Regions from separate parts of the Peribacillus sp. P4_D6 genome, predicted to be linked through region 1. Evidence: riboswitches for the same ligand, from Rfam matches in the RefSeq annotation. Region 1 holds a riboswitch; each other region holds the start of a gene.

Region 1 (3,172 bases):
CCATTTGTGTAGCTAAAGCAATAGCTGACGGAACTAATATGATTAATGGATGTAGAAGAATGGTAATGGCTATTAGTTTCATTTCCCTGCCTTCAATTTTCTTCCCTAAAAACTCCGGCGTTCGTCCAACCATCAACCCGGCAATGAATACTGCCATTATTGCGTACATAAGGATGTTAACCGTCCCTACTCCATCACCACCAAACACACAGTTCAACATCATTTCTGCCAATGGCACTAATCCGCCAAGTGGAGTAAGCGTATCATGCATATTATTAACTGTACCTGTAGTAGCTGCTGTCGTAACGGCTGTAAAAAGGGCACTCTGTGCAATTCCAAACCGCACCTCCTTGCCTTCCATACTTCCATTCTCTTGAGAAATCCCTATTCTCTCTAATGATGGATTTCCATTTTGTTCGCTGAAATACGTAACACCTAAGAAAACAAGGAACATTAATCCCATTGCTGAAAAAAGAATCCAACCTAGTTTCTTGTTTTTTGCCATATACCCAAACGTTAAAGGAAGAGCAGCAGGTATCAGAAACATTGATAAAATCTCTATTATATTGGTGAAACCATTAGGATTCTCAAAGGGATGGGCCGAGTTGACACCAAAAAATCCACCGCCATTTGTCCCTAAATGTTTAATAGACTCTAACGCAGCTACTGGCCCACGTGCAATATTCTGCTTCGCACCTTCCAATGTAGTTGCAATGGCCGTAGGATCAAGGGTTTGCGGAACCCCTTGAGATACTAGGACAAGACCGATTAAGATAGATAACGGCAGTAGTACCCGGGTGATGGAACGAATTAAATCCACATAAAAATTCCCCATACTGCGCTGGCCTGTCAGACCTCTGAAAAAAGCCATACATAACGAAAGACCAGTAGCCGGTGTCGTGAACATCAAAAATATGATGACGACCATTTGCGATAAATAAGAAAGTCCCGATTCCCCGCTGTAGTGCTGTAAATTAGTATTAGTAAGAAAGCTTGCAGCAGTATTGAATGCCAATAATGGATCCATGTTGTCTATCTTACTTGGGTTACCCGGTARAACTCCTTGAAATCGAATGATCATGTACGAAATAATAAACATGACTAAATTACTCAATAGTAGTGCCTTTACATATTGCTTCCAGTTCATATCACCGGTATTAATACCAGATAATTTATAAATGCCCCTTTCTAACCATCCAAACATCCGATCTTGTTTTGTTGTTTCAAGGGAATAAACATTAGCTAAATATTTCGCCAGTGGTATTGCCAGGATAATGACGAGTGCTAATACCAGACCGATTTGTAAAAAATCCATTTGCATTTCCTCCGTTTTGTAGCTATTAATATTTTTCCGGGTAAATTAAAGCATGAATTAAATACAACGAAAGTGCTCCAACAATAAATAATAAAAACATCGTTTCTACTCTCCTTTTTCTTCTATAACTTTGTTACAAAAATGGATAAATCCAAAAAATGATAAGAATGAAAAAGCTGTAAGTGAAACTGATATAAGATCCATTGACGTCTCTCCTTCCAAACTATAAAAATTTCAAACAATTAAAATGTGCTCACCCCCTATGAGTTTCTTAAAGAAACTAGGTTCCACTTGTTAGCAGCCAGTTATAGCTGTAACATTCTGGTTTACTGAAGATGACAAAATCAGCTCCCATTTTTTTATATAGACTAGAATATTGTTGATCATGAGTGACAACAAACAACCTCAAAGATTTGAACTCTGAAAATAATCTCACAAGATTAATTCCATCAAACAGAGAATTAGGGAATAGATAAACACAGTTATCCTGCTCTGAGTTTTGAACCATTATTCCATCACATTCCTTCTGGTTCCTTGTAGGCTTAAACCATTCTTCATCATAGTTTACAGTTTCTACGTTACTTGTATCCGTGTGGGTGGCCCCTATACTTTCCTTTACAGATTTGAATAATTTTCCTTTCCCAACAAGCAATACTTTTCCCATCCAATTCACCCCATTTGTACTTTCTCTTATTAATTTTTCAATCTGCATTCTTTCTGGGCAAGAAAATCCTGCCAGTGGAAAACATAAAAAATAGACCAATGCTTACTCTTTCCCCATGTATGCAGCCATGCAGTAGCTATCCATACTCCAGCGTTAATCAATACGATTCACACATTGGTTATTGGATGCATTGCAAAGCAAACATATAAAATTGGAGAAAAAGTACTCATTGGTCTACTTATCACCCAGCAAGCTTTACAGCGCTCTGTGCGATCTGTCTTCCAAGAAACCTTTTCATTTATAGGCATAATAAAAAGACCTACGGAAATGCCAGGTTGCTATCTTGCTACAAACATAACAAAAAAAGCCTCCTGAATTAAGGTGGTCTTATGACCTCCTTCGCTTTAGCCGACGAAGTTAGCTGACGGGTAGGATGGCGAAAGAGTATCTCATCCCTTCTGCAAATGCAGAATTAACCCCAAAAATAGTGGGTCCTCCGTTCTCAATTTCTTGAGATTTGGCCGATATCAAATTGTTATTTATGTGGATTATTCTACGCTCATCATTAAATGTTTGTAAACCTCATAAAATCACGATATTAATTCAAAATCGACCATATACAGTCATTTTAGTCCAAATTAGTCAGCAAAAACTAAATTTACTTAATAATTCTAGTGATTACAAATTTTTTTATAGGTTTGTAAACTTACATTGACAATAACTAAGGTTGGGTATTATGATAAATCCCATAAATTCCCGAGATAAAATGGAGGCATTATGTTAAATCCCAAAAAGAAACTTGAAGCAGAAATAAGTGCAGCATTTATTAAGTTCCAGCGTGATCTGATAGGCAGAGGACCACAGGAAGCAAAAACATATATAATTAATGACATGTTGATTACTCGTTTTAAAGGTGTCCTGACTGTGGAAGAAAAGCATCTTGTCAGTCACAATTCCGGCAAAAAACTTGTAAAAAAAATGCGCTCGCTTCTTCGTGAAATGTACACCAAGGATTACGAAAAAATAGTTGAAGATCAAACTGGATGTAAAGTTCTTTCCTCCCATAGTGATATTAGCACTAAAACAGGTGAAAGAATTGAAGTTTTTATAATGGATAAAGATTTAGAGAGGTACTTAGAAACCATCAAATAATACTGTTTAAGTTACATGAATTATCATTTTTTTGTTAAATT
Region 2 (3,172 bases), on a different contig from region 1:
AGGAGCCGTTCTGCCATTTTATAACCTGTGGTTTTTGTTTTATCACTCATATTTGCATGATTGGAATGATTGCCATTCTTGTGAGACGAATTATTGGATGCCTGAGCCATAGTTGGAAATTGTGCCATTTTATTTAAGTAATAAGATCCAGCTACTCCAAACGCACCTGCAGTCCCCATCTTTAAAATATCTCTGCGGGAAACCTTTTTCTCATCAGTCATTACTTGACCCCCTCCTAAAAAGTTTCCTTAAGTAAACTTTTTGTTGTATTAGCTATACTTTAAGGTAGATACAAGTTTTATGTCAACTCTTTTTTTTCAGAATACTTCGTATACGATGATAAGCAAGTATGGATCTGAAAAGGTGGATGAACTAAGATCCATCCGGACGGTTACAGAAGATATATTGCTGCAAAAAGGGTGGGAATGGATCTAGTCCCTATTGTTTATGAGAATAAACTTTTACATAATCACAAATAGAAAAAGAGGACTTGTACTTCAATAATTGGTTGGTTGCTTCGGCAGCCTTTTTCTCCGAACTCCCATGAAAATTAAAATATTCTTAAAACCAAAAAAGAGCATACAAAAATAGACCCAGAAAATTACTTTTTTTTAAAAAGGCTGAGCCTTATGAGTGATCAGATTGAGTTAGGTAAATCGTAAACAAAAACCTTCAATTATAACAAATTAAGTAGAGGCTAGCGCGACGACCAAAAAAGGATTAATCTCCCATGAGTACTACCCATAAAGGGCGCGACAGTCGGTGGTACACCGTTGTGTCGTCGGAGTCAGACTAACGGAGGAGCTCAAAGGCACCATAGTTCAACGACCTTCTTTGCCAGCCATTAAAACATTATCGACCTAGAAACCAATTTTCATTCTCTGTGGTGAAACGCTAATTTTTACGCTTCATGGATGGCTAACGGGGAAGTTTAATGAAAATGTGAGACCAATAAACACAATGGTATGAGTTCAATATCAAAGGGTACTTTCTTGTGGACTTATATTCTAATCATTGTTTATGGGTTCCGCAATTTGTTCTTTTGTGGGACCCCCATATTGCTGGTTAATGTCTTTAGCTAACTCATCTAATAATTCATCAGATAATAAGGATTATTTTCTTTGAACATGTAAATCCTCCTTCCGTGTTAGTAATCAAAAATACTAAAGCATTAACTAATATGTACTACTGACATTTCCGTTTTCCTCGGTTTTAATCTTTACAAAAATTCATTTACATTTTCTGAACACAGGAGTATTATAATCAAGGTTTCAAATTTCTAAATCGCTGAAATCATTAGGTACGGGGGAACCATTTTTGCGGGTTGTTACTTAACCCAAGGGGTGAATCCTTTTAAGGTAGGGCTACTCAAAGGTCCGAATCCGACAGCTAACCTCGTAAGCGTTAAATTGAGAAGGAAGGTGGAGCTTGTGACACACGAAAAGTGATGTGCCTCCAGGTCTATTAAATATGACTTGTAGGCACTTTTTTTATGCATGTAAAATTATTTCTTTTTTGAGTAATTACTATTGATAAGGGTAAAAATTAACCAATAGATATATTAGGCGGTGCGTGATTAATGATTCCATTCATAAAAAGGCTTTTAATTGGACGACCTTTGAAATCCAATGAATTAGGAGAACAAAAACTTAACAAAACGAAAGCATTAGCAATCCTTTCTTCTGATGCTCTATCATCAGTGGCATATGGTCCTGAACAAATTTTGATAGTATTGATTACGGTAGGTGCAGCAGCATTTTGGTATTCAATTCCTATCGCAGTAGGTGTATTAGTTCTTTTAACAGCTCTCATATTATCTTATAGGCAAATCATCTTTGCTTATCCTCATGGCGGTGGGGCGTATGTGGTTTCAAAGAGCAATTTAGGTGTAAATCCAGGCTTAATAGCTGGAGGATCCCTATTGGTAGACTACATACTAACTGTTGCTGTAAGTGTGTCTGCTGGGACCGATGCTTTAACATCTGCCTTTCCCACTTTACATAACTATAATGTGGAAATTGCCATTGTATTTGTCATTTTTATTACAATTTTGAATTTAAGAGGAGTAACGGAGTCTGCTTCAATATTAGCCTACCCCGTTTACTTATTCGTTATAGCGTTGTTTATATTAATTGGTGTGGGTATTTATAATATTCTAACTGGAGGAGTTTCGCCTGAATTACACACCCCAATAGGTACACCTGTGGCGGGAATCAGTTTGTTTATTCTTTTAAGGGCGTTTGCTTCAGGAAGTTCCGCTTTAACAGGGGTTGAAGCCATATCGAATGCTATTCCTAACTTTAAAGACCCAGCTCCAAATAATGCTGCTAAAACATTAATGGCAATGGGAGCCTTGCTTGCCATACTGTTTTCAGGAATCGTATTTTTAGCCTATTATTATGGCATTTCTCCAAGTGGAGAGGTAACCGTTGTTTCCCAAATTGCCGAAGAAACTTTCGGGCGGAATTTCATGTACTTCTTTATTCAAGGAACTACAGCATTGATATTAATCCTTGCTGCGAATACTGGTTATTCGGCTTTCCCGTTGTTGGCAGTGAATCTTGCAAAGGATAAGTATATTCCAAGGATGTTTCTAGTTAGAGGAGACCGATTAGGATATTCAAATGGCATCATCATCCTTGGTATTGCTTCAATAATTTTAATTGTTGCTTTTCAGGCAGAAACAGAGCATCTAATCCCGCTTTATGCAGTTGGAGTTTTTATTCCATTTACATTGTCCCAAACAGGAATGATGGTTAAATGGATTCGTGAGAAACCTCAGCGTTGGCTTCCAAAACTAATAGTTAATACGATTGGTGCTGTTATTAGTTTCACGGTCACAATGATGTTCTTTTTAACAAAATTCTCTCAGGTTTGGTCAATCCTAATTTTTCTACCTATCATTGTCCTTATCTTCCATCGAATTAAAAAGCATTATGAAGCAGTTGGAGACCAACTTAGGCTTACAACTTGTGAACCATCTGTGGCCATTGAAGGTAATGTTATGATAGTGCCTGTTGCTGGTATGACTCATGTTGTAGAAAATACCTTAAATTATGCTAAATCGCTTTCTCCTCAACAAATTATTGCAGTGTATGTTGCATTTGAAAGAGAAGACGAGAAGAAATTTGAAGAAAAATGGAAGAAATGGCAACCTGAAGTAAGACTGGTG
Region 3 (3,172 bases), on a different contig from region 1:
CCAACTGCTTCATAATGCTTTCTAATTCGATGAAAAATTAAAATGATGATAGGTAAAAAAATCAAAACAGGCCAAACCTGAATAAATTTGGTTAAAAAGAATATCATCGTGACGATAAAGCTAATTATGGCACCAATTGAATTAATGGTTAATTTCATCATCCAGCCTTTTGGCTTTTCGCGAATCCATTTAACAATCATCCCAGTCTGGGATAACGTAAATGGGATGAATACACCAACCGCATAAAGCGGAATGAGATTTTCCGTATGTCCTTCAACTGCGACTATCAAGATGATGGATGCAAGTCCAAGTATGATAATTCCATTGGAATACCCTAAACGGTCCCCTCTGATCGTAAACGCCCTTGGTATGAATTTATCCTTCGCCAGATTTACCGCAAGCAAAGGGAAAGCCGAATATCCAGTATTTGCCGCAAGTATCAAGATCAATGCAGTTGTACCTTGAATGAAGAAATACATGAAATTCCGTCCAAAGATCTCTTCAGCAATCTGGGAGACGACCGTTACCTCTGCGCTAGGAACAATGCTTAAATAATAGGCTAAGTATACGATTCCCGAAAACAAAACAGCTAGTAAGGAACCCATCGCTATTAATGTTTTCGCAGCATTATTCGGTGCTGGATCTTTAAAGTTCGGGATTGCATTTGAAATCGCTTCGACTCCTGTCAATGCGGAGCTTCCTGATGCAAATGCTCTTAGCAGTATAAATAAACTGATGCCTGCTACCGGAGTCCCGATTGATGCATGCAATTCCGGTGAGACTCCTCCCGTCAGAATCTTGTAAATTCCAACCCCAATCAAGATGAACAAGGCTAAAACGAATAGGTACACCGGATAGGCCAAGACAGATGCCGATTCCGTAACCCCCCTAAGGTTCAAGATAGTAAGTAGGATGACAAAAATAATGGCTATGAGGACATTATAATCATGCAGGCCGGGAAAAGCGGACGTGATGGCATCCGTACCAGCGGAAACACTTACCGCGACAGTTAATATATAATCGACCAATAAGGATCCTCCAGCTATCAACCCTGGATTGACACCTAAATTGTTTTTTGAAACCACATAGGCTCCCCCGCCATGTGGATAAGCGAAAATGATTTGTCTGTAGGACAAAATCAAAGCGGTTAACAGGATCAATACTCCAATCGCGATAGGGATTGAATACCAGAATGCCGCAGCACCGACCGTGATCAGGACAATCAATATTTGCTCCGGCCCATATGCAACCGAAGACAATGCATCTGAAGATAATATCGCCAACGCCTTTGTTTTGTTAAGCTTTTGTTCACCAAGTGCATTTGATTTTAAAGGTCTCCCGATCAAGAACCTCTTTATAGAAGATAACATCAAGAATTCACCACCAGTTTAATTTATAAGTTTATGTTTCCCAGCTGTAGCAAAAAAACGAGACGAAACACAAAAATGCCTACAAGTCATAGCTAAATAGACCTGTAGACATCAATTTTTTTGTCTAACAAGCTCCACCTTCCTTCTCATATAACGCTTACGAGGTTAGCTGTCGGATTCGGACCTAAGAGTAGCCCTACCTTTTAAAGGATTCACCCCTTGGATTGTAAAAACAATCCCAATAACGGGTCCCCCGCACCATAAGGTTTAAGCGATTTAGAAATATGAAACTGTTGATTATCATACTCCCGTGAAATGGAAAAGTAAATGAAAATTTTGCACAGAAATAGAATTATTATTTATAAGCGAGGTTTTATTCTTGACTTATATAACAAAAGTCATGCAAACACATGAATCGAAGGTAGGAAAGGAGGAAAGTAACTGTCTAAAAGGAAGATATTCAAGAAGACAATGAACAAAAGATAGATTCCCCAAAAGGAAAAATGAAGTAACGTGATGGATCAAGTAAAACAGATCTGCCCCAGCTTGGATAGTCATAAAATCAGAATTTCGCTTTCCGATTCCGTTTTTAATTCCCGTCCATTCGGGGGCATTATTCCACTCATCTACGCTAATTAGTTCCTTCCTTCTTGAATTGGCCTCAAATTGCTTTTTTTAAAGACAAAGTATTTCTGGCCAAGATAGTTAAGCACTGTATAAAAGATTGTTCCTATCAGAACAGCCAAATTTTGTTGTATGGATAAATGAACGGTTCCTTCCAGTGATTCTGCAATGGCTTGTCCTATAGAATAAGCGGCGGAATAACAAATCAGGATGACGCAAAAGAAACGGGCAACTCCTCGCCGCCATTCTATATCGCTTTTAAAGGTAAAAGTCCTGTTCAAGAGAAAACTCGTTACAGCTCCCGTACCATTGCCGATAAAGGTGGAGATCCAGTAAGATAATTCAAGAGCATTCATGAGAAAAAGCATGATGGAAAGTCCAACCGCTGTATTGACTATTCCAACCAATAAAAAGCGGATAAAGGAGTTAGTTTGTTTTAGATAGTTTTTCAATACTGTTCCGTTCATTTTCTAATTGCTCCCGTTTTTTAAAATCGAGCGGATTAAATAGATCAAGATCAACAATATATTTAGGCCGGCGTTTGGATTCATTATAGATTTTTCCGATATACTCCCCAATCAACCCGACAGCAATCAACTGTAGTCCACCGATCAACCATATGGAGGTGATCAATGAGGTCCAGCCAGTTTCGGTCTGCCCATAAAATTTCAACCATAAAAAGTAAGACCCAAAGAGTAAGCTAATGAAAAAGGAAAGACATCCTAGCCATAATACAAGCCGGATCGGTGTAACTGAAAAGGAAGTAATGCCATCAAGTGCAAAAGCAACCATCTTCTTAAATGGATATTTCGTTTCCCCAGCCAATCTTTCTTTACGGTCATAATAAACAGAGTCCGTCTTAAACCCAATGAGCGGTACAATCCCCCGTAAAAAAAGATTCGTTTCATCAAAGCGTTCCAACTCCATGATCGCCCTTTTGCTCATTAGCCGGAAATCGGCATGATTATAGACAAGGTTAACCCCCATCTTGTTCATTAATTTATAAAAACCTGTTGCAGATGTTCGTTTAAAGAATGAATCAAGGTCCCTTTTCTGGCGGACACCATATACGATTTCACATCCTTCATTGAATTTTCGAATGAATTCCGGGATGACTTGAATATCATCCTGTAAATCTGCATCAATGGAAATCACACAATCTGAGGCTTCCTTGGCTG
Region 4 (3,172 bases), on a different contig from region 1:
TTCTTGGTGATCAGGGCGACCCTTCTTTTGCGAAAAAAATAAAACGGGTTTTCGGGGAAGTACTGTTGGAGCGTTTGATCAGCCTGCATCCAGCAGCTAAAGAGGAAGCATTCCGCATGTATATGCACGCCTTCCTGACATCGGCGATTTTAGGGGTGATTACTGAGTGGCTGGAGAACTGCGAAGAACAAACGGCGGAAGAAATGGCGAAAATCCATTTTAAAATCTTGAACTTCATCAGCCAATTGCGCACATTCATCCAATGAACGATTTTAGTTGGAGATACCTATTCCGCACAAAAGAATGGAAGGGGATTTCCAGGATACCAATGCATTTTTTAATGTCATCGCTTCTCCACCTTTGACTGTACAATAAAAAACCCCGTCCCCAAGGAACGAGACCAATTTGCGATGCCCCCCATTCATACCCAACAATCCTCGGCTGCTCTCGGTAAGTGGTCATTTCATTTTACTTTTCTCTGCTTCACGTCCACATTAGTAGTTACTAAATTTTAACATCTAAGGTTCAATACTGTAAATAACGCAAAAAAACTCATTAAATATAATGAGTTTAAAAGCAAAACAAGATATGGATTTTTCGCTCACCGTTCCTGGATAAAGCACAGGGATTACAATAATTGAATACCGCTATGAATGTTGGAATCAGTTGATTTACCTTGGGGAAAACAGTTTTAAAAACGGATTCTTTTTCTTATCCGTTATCCTTAATTCATTCATGATGATTTGATCCTCATGATCGGCTATCCATTTCCTTAGTGCATCTTTATCCTGGCATTGTGTTAAATATGTTTGGCCACCCTTGCCTGTAGCATTAATAACATATCTATTGAACGTCTTCTCCATAATTGCCCGCCTTTTTAATAAAATGTATTGAATTTAACTAATAATGTACTGCTTTTTCCTTTATCTTTTACAAAAGAAACATAATATATCTATTACAAATTTCGATTGGCAATAGCATGTTCTGCTTGAAATTATTGAATAAAGTATATCGATGCCGGTTATCATAATTGGATTAATCGAACCTATCATAATGTGCCAACTAATATTTGTCAATACGTTTTTTTAATGTAAATAAAACGTAAATTTTCAGTTTTATTAAAGAAATATTTTTTTACGATTTAGGGGTTTACAACTGCTAAATGATGGGAGTAGAATACGTTTATCAATTTAATGCATTTCGGCCAAAACTCATTATAAATGAGTACGGAGGACCCAATCATTTGGGGTTAATTCTGCCTTGCAGAAGGGATGAGATCAGCTCTTTCGCCATCCTACCCGTCAGCTAACTTCGTCGGCTAAAGCGAAGGAGGTCATAGGACCGCCTATTTCGGGAGCCTTTTTTGCACGCTTTTTGTGGCAATAGAGCTATTCGATGTTTTCGCAGGTCTTTTTATTATGCCTTTAAACAGATTAGAAAGAGATTGTTGATTAAAAGTCATACAGTAGGGATGATCATTTGAGAATGACAAAAAATTTATTGGATCCGCCAAAAATACTTGTACTCGGCTTCGCCATCCTGATACTTATCGGGGCCTATTTATTGACCCTGCCGATTTCCACGGAAAATGGCCATGGTCTTTCTTTTCTGGATGCTTTATTCACCTCGACTTCCGCTACATGTGTAACAGGACTGGTCGTTGTGGATACGGGATCGACCTTCACCACTTTTGGTGAGTTGGTCATCTTAACACTGATTCAGGTAGGCGGATTAGGGTTCATGACATTTGCGACGTTTTTCTTTTTATTATTAGGCAAAAAGATTTCTTTAAAAGGGAGGTTAGTTCTGCAGGAGTCGTTAAATAATCTATCCATGGCGGGTGTAGTCAGATTAGTGAAACGGCTTTTAATTTTCACGGCCATCATTGAAGGCATGGGTGCCCTTATCTTATCGATTCGCTTTTCTTTTGACATGCCAACCGGCAAGGCGATCTATTACGGTGTTTTTCATTCCGTCTCGAATTTCAATAATGCCGGCTTTGATTTAATGGGGGAATTCAGGAGTTTGACCCCATATGTATCGGATCCATTCGTAACCCTTACCGTTGCCTTCCTCATCACGTTTGGCGGGATAGGCTTTATCGTGATGAATGAACTATACGAATATCGGAATACACATCGTTTATCCGTACATACGAAGATCGTTCTGACGACTAGCTTGACCCTTACGATTGCCGGCGCGATTTTAATCTTTTTATTCGAGTACGGCAATGCCAAGACATTGCAGCCTTTATCTTTCATGGGTAAAATGCTGTCGTCTTTATTTCAATCGGTATCACCACGGACGGCAGGCTCCAACACTCTGAATATCCCTGATTTAACTCAGCCTGCATTACTGCTCATCATTTTCTTGATGTTCGTTGGGGCATCACCCGGATCGACTGGCGGCGGGATTAAAACGACAACATTGGCGACGATTGTCGGAACGGTTTGGTCACAGATCAAAGGTAAGGGTGATGTGGTCTTGTTCCGTCACCGCATCGTGAGTGAAACGATCTTTAAAGCATTATCCGTTACGTTCATTGGTGTATTCATGGTTTCCATCATCTCCATTCTGCTGACCATCACTGAAAGCGGAACTGATTTCTTGATGATTTTGTTCGAAGCCACTTCAGCATTCGCCACCGTGGGACTTTCAATGGGTTTGACCCCGGAATTATCACCGGTTGGCCGGATGCTCATCATTTTCACGATGTTTGCAGGCCGTGTTGGCCCTTTGACTTTGGCCTTTGCTATCGCCATGAGGCGCAAGCCAGATCCGTTCCGACGTCCAAAAGGGAAAATCATGATTGGATAATAATGAATGAAGGAGTGTAAAAGATGGGAAAACGACAATACGCCGTAATAGGTTTAGGCAGATTCGGAACCAGTGTGGCCCATAGATTATATACGGCAGGCCAAGAGGTTTTGGGTATTGATGTGAACGAGGAAAGAGTCGAGAATGCGGAACTGAACGTTACCCATGCCGTCATGGCGGATACGACCGAAGAAGAGACATTGAAAGCAATCGGAATCCGTAATTTCGATTGTGTCATCGTAGCCATCGGAAATGACATGCAATCGAGCATTTTAACTACCTTGCTTTTAAAAGAGCTTGGGATCAAAAAGGTCATTGCCAAGGCACTTAATAAAAATCACGGTCAGGTGCTCAC

Evidence for each region. Region 1 has a riboswitch for cyclic di-AMP ahead of AC1DVB_RS11730 (hypothetical protein). Riboswitches for the same ligand answer to the same signal wherever they lie in the genome.
Region 2: another riboswitch for cyclic di-AMP. It lies ahead of AC1DVB_RS21945 (APC family permease); the one in region 1 lies ahead of AC1DVB_RS11730 (hypothetical protein).
Region 3: another riboswitch for cyclic di-AMP. It lies ahead of AC1DVB_RS02910 (APC family permease); the one in region 1 lies ahead of AC1DVB_RS11730 (hypothetical protein).
Region 4: another riboswitch for cyclic di-AMP. It lies ahead of AC1DVB_RS04980 (TrkH family potassium uptake protein); the one in region 1 lies ahead of AC1DVB_RS11730 (hypothetical protein).

The regions. Positions count from the first base shown of each region.
Region 1 is NZ_JBFUIQ010000029.1:29,066-32,237, forward strand. Features, by position in the region: gene kdpA (potassium-transporting ATPase subunit KdpA) at 1-1,315, opposite strand, end outside; gene AC1DVB_RS11725 (potassium-transporting ATPase subunit F) at 1,341-1,415, opposite strand; gene AC1DVB_RS11730 (hypothetical protein) at 1,596-1,979, opposite strand; cyclic di-AMP (ydaO/yuaA leader) riboswitch at 2,371-2,512, opposite strand; gene AC1DVB_RS11735 (Na-translocating system protein MpsC family protein) at 2,757-3,131, shown strand.
Region 2 is NZ_JBFUIQ010000118.1:7,252-10,423, forward strand. Features, by position in the region: gene AC1DVB_RS21940 (multicopper oxidase domain-containing protein) at 1-221, opposite strand, end outside; cyclic di-AMP (ydaO/yuaA leader) riboswitch at 1,276-1,419, shown strand; gene AC1DVB_RS21945 (APC family permease) at 1,580-3,172, shown strand, end outside.
Region 3 is NZ_JBFUIQ010000003.1:116,268-119,439, reverse strand. Features, by position in the region: gene AC1DVB_RS02910 (APC family permease) at 1-1,370, opposite strand, end outside; cyclic di-AMP (ydaO/yuaA leader) riboswitch at 1,509-1,654, opposite strand; gene AC1DVB_RS02905 (GtrA family protein) at 2,006-2,461, opposite strand; gene AC1DVB_RS02900 (glycosyltransferase family 2 protein) at 2,421-3,172, opposite strand, start outside.
Region 4 is NZ_JBFUIQ010000008.1:32,498-35,669, reverse strand. Features, by position in the region: gene AC1DVB_RS04990 (TetR/AcrR family transcriptional regulator) at 1-266, shown strand, start outside; gene AC1DVB_RS04985 (hypothetical protein) at 672-863, opposite strand; cyclic di-AMP (ydaO/yuaA leader) riboswitch at 1,193-1,335, shown strand; gene AC1DVB_RS04980 (TrkH family potassium uptake protein) at 1,486-2,817, shown strand; gene AC1DVB_RS04975 (potassium channel family protein) at 2,841-3,172, shown strand, end outside.